Regions from separate parts of the Anoxybacillus sp. PDR2 genome, predicted to be linked through region 2. Evidence: predicted binding sites of a transcription regulator. Region 2 holds the regulator's gene; each other region holds the start of a gene.
What was found. The regulator LexA, encoded in region 2, represses DNA repair genes until DNA is damaged. The targets are predictions, from matches to a motif close to CGAACATATGTTCG.

Region 1: the regulator LexA is predicted to act here: its motif matches at 1,236-1,249, upstream of GRQ40_RS10810 (carbohydrate kinase).
Region 3: the regulator LexA is predicted to act here: its motif matches at 1,072-1,085, upstream of uvrB (excinuclease ABC subunit UvrB).

What each region holds. Positions count from the first base shown of each region.
Region 1 is NZ_CP047158.1:2,264,048-2,266,325, forward strand. It holds gene GRQ40_RS10805 (pseudouridine-5'-phosphate glycosidase) at 1-113, opposite strand, end outside; gene GRQ40_RS10810 (carbohydrate kinase) at 126-1,214, opposite strand; gene GRQ40_RS10815 (PilZ domain-containing protein) at 1,558-2,091, opposite strand; gene GRQ40_RS10820 (EAL domain-containing protein) at 2,113-2,278, opposite strand, start outside.
Region 2 is NZ_CP047158.1:1,517,427-1,519,704, forward strand. It holds gene lexA (transcriptional repressor LexA) at 914-1,537, opposite strand; gene yneA (cell division suppressor protein YneA) at 1,686-1,985, shown strand; gene GRQ40_RS07365 (YneB family resolvase-like protein) at 2,002-2,278, shown strand, end outside.
Region 3 is NZ_CP047158.1:3,382,046-3,384,323, reverse strand. It holds gene GRQ40_RS16340 (PDZ domain-containing protein) at 1-717, shown strand, start outside; gene GRQ40_RS16335 (CsbA family protein) at 734-955, shown strand; gene uvrB (excinuclease ABC subunit UvrB) at 1,158-2,278, shown strand, end outside.

The DNA.
Region 1 (2,278 bases), 750 kb from region 2:
GGATATGGCATTCCATGGGAGATAATGGTCGACTCTAAAGCGACAATCGGTCGCTTTTCTTCTATTGCTTTTGCTACTTCTTTTGATAGTACAAGTACATCTTTTCCATTCATTTGTTTGGCCTCCTATGAAAAATAGTGTTGGCATGTTTGGTTCAATACATGTTCATTCAGTCTCGAACAAACCGTTTCCTTCGTCTGCAACGCAATGATGGAGCTGCTCATGCCAAGCCGGCACGCATCAGCAAACGATTTTCCTTGATTCATTCCGTATAAAAATCCGGAAACGAACGCATCGCCCGCTCCTGTTACATCGACAACGTCGATCGACGGCGCAGCGATCGTCCCGCTCTCTCCGCGCTGTGTTTTGTACGTAATCCCTTTGGCGCCGCAAGTGATAACGACATGCTCGACGCCAAGAGAAAGAATGTAATCATCTGCCGCTTCTGTTCTTTCTCCTTCCATTCCTGCGAGGGTGAGCGCTTCATCTCGGTTAGCAATCAACCATGTCACACCGCGGAGGTCGCTAGGCAGCTTTTTCATCTTGGGAGCCGACACAGGCGCGACACACAACGGAATCCCTTCCTCGCGACAGCGCTCAATCACAAATGTTAACACCTCGCTCGGAAAATTCGTATCCAATAGCACAATAGAAGCAGAAGAAATATACGGCCATCTTTTTTGAATAAAATCAGTGGTAATCGTGTCATAAATCGCCATATCAGCTAGTGCAATGACCATTTCTCCTTTTTCATCTAAAACAGCCGTGTAGGTGCCAGTATGAGCATTGGTTTGCTTTGCAATCTGGCTCATATCGACATAGGCACCTGTCGTCGCCAGCAGCCACTCTCCTTCCTGATCATCGCCAACAACGGTTAAAAGAGAAACCGATTCGCCCAGCCTTCCTAAATTTTCAGCAATATTTCGCGCGACTCCGCCGCAGCTTTGCGTAACAGTGACTGGATTGGAGGTACCAAACCGAACGGTTGAGAGCGACTGCGCTTTGCGATCGACATTCGCCCCCCCAATGCATACAATCCGCGATGGTTCTGGAAGCACATAGGCCCTGCCAACGATTTTCCCTTGCTTGGTTAACGAAGAGATGTAGCCTGCCACAGCCGAGCGCGAAAGCTTAAGCTGTTCAGCTAATTCTTGTTGTGTAATAAATGGATTTTTGCGAATGAGTGTTAAAATTCGTTGCTCTTTTTCATTCATCTGAATGCACCTCAGCATTCTCAAACATTTGTTTAAATTATAAACAAATGTTTATCGTCTTGTCAATCAATCACAAACATCTCATTCACACTCGTAAATTAGGAAATCTTTTCTGTACATCTGCACTTCGGATCATGGCTGCAGCCTTTGAACATGCCCTCATTTTCTTTTTCAAAAACAAGCAGTATGCCTAATCATGCTGTTTCAAAAAAAAGAAGCGTAAATTCGCTTCATCCGTCATTAAATGGTTTTGTTGAAACAGCTTTCACATTCCCAACTTAATAAACTGTATATCAAAATGTTTTTTCGCATGACTTGAAGAAAAACGAATCATAAAGCCCGGTCATTCTGCATTTTTTCTCCTTTCAATTTCTAACCTTTGGATCAATCGATGCAGTTTCTGCTGATCTCTTTGATGCAGATCAACAAATTCTATTCCATAGATTACATGGTTTATCAGCTCTTCCTTCCGCACAATCCTCCCTTTCAGAGAGAAAGGCTCACCATCAATAACAAAATAAATCTGTAAAAAAATTTGTTTTCGGACAGGCAAATCCAACGTACAACTTATTTGTAAACCCGTACGGCTTATATCATTAATTTGTCCTGTTCCCTTTTTATTTTTAAGGTTTCCTAATGGCTGATTGCCAGATTCAAGCAATTCAAAATGACATTCCTGCTCAAACAATTTCACACGAAAGGCTTTTCTTTTCTCCTTATCTTTTAGCTTGATCTGCAAATCGGTTACCGATTCCTTCAACGTATGAATTTGCTCTTCCTTTTTTCTTAATTGTTGCTTATAAAAGGCATGAAAAAGGATAAGAGAGAAGATAAGTAAAAATAGGCACACGAAAATTGCGCTTATCATTATTTCCATATCAATAAACCCTCCCCTCTTTTAGTTCACCCCGCGAACTGGCGATGGCTTCCCTAATAAATATCCTTGTCCTAAATGAATTCCTAATGCTTTGGCCATCGCTAGATCCTTTGGCTCTTCGATTCCCTCCAAAACAACATATATATTTCTTGGCTGGCAAAACTCCAAAAGCAGTTGGATTTCGTTT
Region 2 (2,278 bases):
AAGCACGATATAAATAAAACTTAACGATTGAACCAATAGTATCTGTACCGCGGCTGGAAGGCAAGTCCACAGGCTTGCCTTCTCGTCATGTATCCGCGCGATGAAGGTCTGAACAAACTCTATTTTATGGTTCTGTGTTCTTGGGTTCAGGACTTTGTCGCTCCATCTCAGTCATGTTTTTCGGTTTTCTGGATACAGCTATAAGAGAAATAATAAATCCGATTCCTAAGATAGCAGATAGTGTCCATGCGAAAAATTCAATAGATAACATGGCCTGATGCTCTCCTTTTTTGATGTTATGTAAATGATATGCAGAGATATGGATTCGCATGATTATGGTGATGAGGAATCAAAAAAACAAGAAAAAGAAATGCTTTCCTTGAATTTAGATTATTAGCCATATACCCTAAGGGAATAGTCTCATTTAAAGAGAAAAACTAGGAAAGAAGTTCGATGAGGTTTAAAGGAATTACGATTCATCCTGTATATAAGTGCTGAATGGTTTCGGCATTGGGTCCATTTGCGAATGATCGAAATCCAACGAAAAGATGGAATAGACGCCCCATTCAAAAGCAGAATTTGTTTTTCGCCGGTTCGAGACAAGTCCGTGACTTGCCTCGGTCATAGCAGCTGTAGTCTCTACAGTTACAACGTTAGTCACTATCATTTTATCTGTCAAGAACGATACGGATTATGATGTAGAGAAATGATTTGCTGTTCGTTCCTGTCTTTATGCAGCATCCGTCTTAAAATGGGCAAAAATGTACCGCTCAAATGAATTGCACAAAATGATGTCGCTTCCATCCATATAGACAAATAAGAGAACCTAGCGGATTTTAACAATGATCGAATAATCATCGCTACTTAAAACAAGGGTAGATAAGGTGAATTTCACTTTATCTACCCTTGTTTGTTATTGAATCATGCGATATACGCCGATCACTTTCCCGAGAATCGTAACATCGTTGACGATAATAGGCTCCATATGAGGGTTTTCTGGCTGTAGGCGAATGTGGCCTTGTTCTTTAAAAAAGCGCTTGACGGTTGCTTCGTTTTCTTCCGTCATAGCAACGACAATATCTCCGTTATTAGCTGACTGCTGCTGACGAACAATGACAAAATCTCCGTCTAAAATGCCTGCCTCAATCATGCTATCGCCCATTATTTCAAGCATAAAAACATGGTCCTCTGCAGAAACGAAGCGTTCTGGGAGCGGAAAATAGTCCTCCACATTTTCGATAGCGGTTATTGGTTGCCCTGCCGTTACCTTTCCGATGACCGGAACATTGATCACATTGCTCGGCCGCATGAATGAGGCAAAATCCGGATCTAATATTTCAATCGCGCGAGGTTTAGTTGGATCACGGCGGATGTATCCTTTGCTTTCAAGCCGAGCTAAATGTCCATGCACCGTTGAGCTAGAGGCAAGTCCAACCGCTTCGCCAATCTCACGAACGGAAGGAGGATACCCTTTAGTTTTTACTTCTTTTTTGATGAAATCGAGAATTTGCTGTTGGCGTTTCGACAGTTTGGTCATGTTTCACACCTCTTACCCATCGTTTTTTTTATTATAACACGAGGAGAACAAAAAAACAAACATAAGTTCGAAAAAATGGTTGACGCAAACGAATGTTCTTAATATAATGGGTAGAAAAGCGAACAAACATTCTAAGAGGTGAGAGAAGATGAAAGTTACTCATTATCTCGTGTTTTCATGCTTGGTGTTTATGCTACTATCAGGTTTCGTGTATGCGAGCCATCCGATTCAAAAGGAGAAATATTTAAAAATTACGGTAGAATCCGGAGATACGCTTTGGGGAATAGCCAATGAATACAGATCTTCACATCAGCTTTCAACGAAAGAATTTATTGAATGGGTAATGAATGTAAACCATTTGCCAAATGAAAAAATTGCTGCGGGTGAAAAGCTAGTGATTCCCGTGTTAAAATCAAAGGCAGAAAAGAAGCTAGTCGTCAGTAAATAATAATGGAGATGATGGAATGAAAGCGATTATTTATTGTCGGGTGAGCACAAACAAAGAGGAACAAGAAACATCACTGCAACGGCAGAAGGAGGAGCTTGAGCAGCTCGCCGAAACATATCGTTTTCAAGTCGTTAAGGTCATTGAAGAGCGGGCAAGCGGTTATGAGATTGAGCGAGACGGGATACTGGAGCTTTTAGAAGCGCTGAAAGAGGATAAAATCGAAGCCGTTCTCATCCAAGATGAAACGAGGCTTGGACGAGGAAATGCAAGAATTGCCCTATTGCATTGTATTC
Region 3 (2,278 bases), 1.9 Mb from region 2:
ATTTTGCGAAACGGAGCAGTGGCTACTTCTCCGCAGCTTGCTAAAAGCAAGAGGGGGCTTATGATTGGAGAACATTGGGTAGATAGGATTTGGTTTGTGCCTGTGCTTCTGCCAATTTCCAATGGCCCGCTCTCTTCACCTTTTTCATGGTGGCCATTGTTTTCGGGCGTGGATCATTCATATTCATTCGCTCTGGTGCCATTTTTGCTCGGCTTCTCGCAGCATATGCAAGGCATGCATCCACGAGCCTCTATTCAAATGGCCGGCCGTCGCGTGCTCTGGTTAGCGGCCGCTGTCTGCGCGGGAGCTTTGGCGTCTTCTTGGTTTCCTTCCTTAGGAATCGCGGTTGCAGCTGCGGCGTTGATTGCTAGAGAATGTCTGGCTTTTTGGCAGCATCGGCAAGACCGTTCCCGTCCCCCGTATTTTTCACAGCAAGAGCAGGGATTGGTTATTTTAGGAATTTTACCAGAATCGAAGGCTGAAAAAATCGGGCTGAAAATCGGCGAAGTGATTGTGAAAGTGAACGGCATACCAGTTAAAACGGAAAAAGAATTTTATGAGGCATTGCAGCATAACCGCGCTTTTTGTAAGCTAGAGGTGTTGGATCAAAATGAGGAAGTCCGTTTTGTCCAAGGAGCGTTATATGAAAATGAGCATCACGAGCTTGGATTGTTGTTTGTGCAAACGCGGGAAAAATGGACATCGGAAGCTGTATAGATAAGGGGTTTTGCTTATGTGGTTTCTCGTTGCATTAATCGTGCCGTTTTTGCTAGTGCTGCTTTTTACTCGTGTCACTTATAATCATTATGTGGGGACGCTGCTGACAGTGGCGCTGTTAGTAGCTTCTTATGTCAAAGGATATACAAACGAGCTTCATGAAGTGTTAGCGGATATTGCGTCGACAACGGCAGGCTTTTTATATGCAGAGAAAATGGTAAAAAAATTTAAAAAATAAGAAGAAAGCCACCGCAAAAGATCGATTGAACCGTTCTTTTGCGGTGGCTTTTGTTATTGCAGCCAAAGAGATGGAAATAGCTGTTCGCTCTGTAAGGCTTACGAAAGTTTTGGAAACGAATATAAGTTCGTATTTTTTGTGCATCTTAAGCATTCATGTGGTACAATACAATTAGGATGAATACGAAGGGGGCTTTGCGCAGGTGAAAGATCATTTTCAATTAGTATCAGCCTATCAGCCGCAAGGCGACCAGCCAAAGGCAATTGCTAAGCTGGTGGAAGGAATTTTGAACGGTACGAAGCATCAAACGCTATTAGGAGCGACAGGAACAGGAAAGACCTTTACCATTTCTAACGTCATCCAGAAGGTGAGTAAACCGACGCTGGTCATTGCTCATAATAAAACATTGGCGGGCCAGCTATATAGTGAATTGAAGGAGTTTTTTCCAAATAATGCAGTTGAGTATTTTGTGAGCTACTATGACTACTATCAGCCGGAAGCGTATGTGCCGCAGACGGATACGTATATTGAAAAGGACGCAAGCATCAACGATGAAATTGATAAGCTGCGGCATTCGGCCACATCTGCTTTATTTGAGCGGCGCGATGTCATTATTGTGGCCAGTGTATCATGCATTTACGGCTTGGGTTCTCCGGAAGAATATCGAGAGCTTGTCGTATCTTTGCGGACAGGGATGGAAATCGAAAGAAACGAATTGCTGCGCCGTTTAGTCGATGTGCAGTATACGCGCAATGACATTGATTTTCAGCGGGGAACGTTTCGCGTTCGCGGTGATGTCGTCGAAATTTTTCCGGCTTCGCGCGACGAGCATTGCATTCGTGTCGAGTTTTTTGGTGATGAGATTGAACGGATTCGCGAGGTAGATGCGCTGACGGGAGAAATTATCGGAGAGCGGGAGCATGTTGCGATTTTCCCAGCTTCCCACTTCGTCACGCGCGATGAAAAAATGCAGCTGGCGATTCAAAATATCGAGCAAGAGCTGGAAGAACGCTTGAAGGAGTTGCGGGAGCAGGGCAAGCTGTTGGAAGCGCAGCGGCTTGAGCAGCGCACGCGCTATGATCTTGAAATGATGCGGGAAATGGGCTTTTGTTCAGGAATTGAAAACTACTCACGCCATTTAACATTGCGCCCGCCAGGATCGACTCCTTATACGCTGCTCGATTATTTTCCAGACGATTTTTTAATTGTGATTGATGAATCGCACGTCACACTGCCGCAGATTCGCGGGATGTATAATGGCGACAAAGCACGCAAACAGGTGCTGGTCGATCACGGCTTCCGCCTGCCGTCAGCGCTTGACAA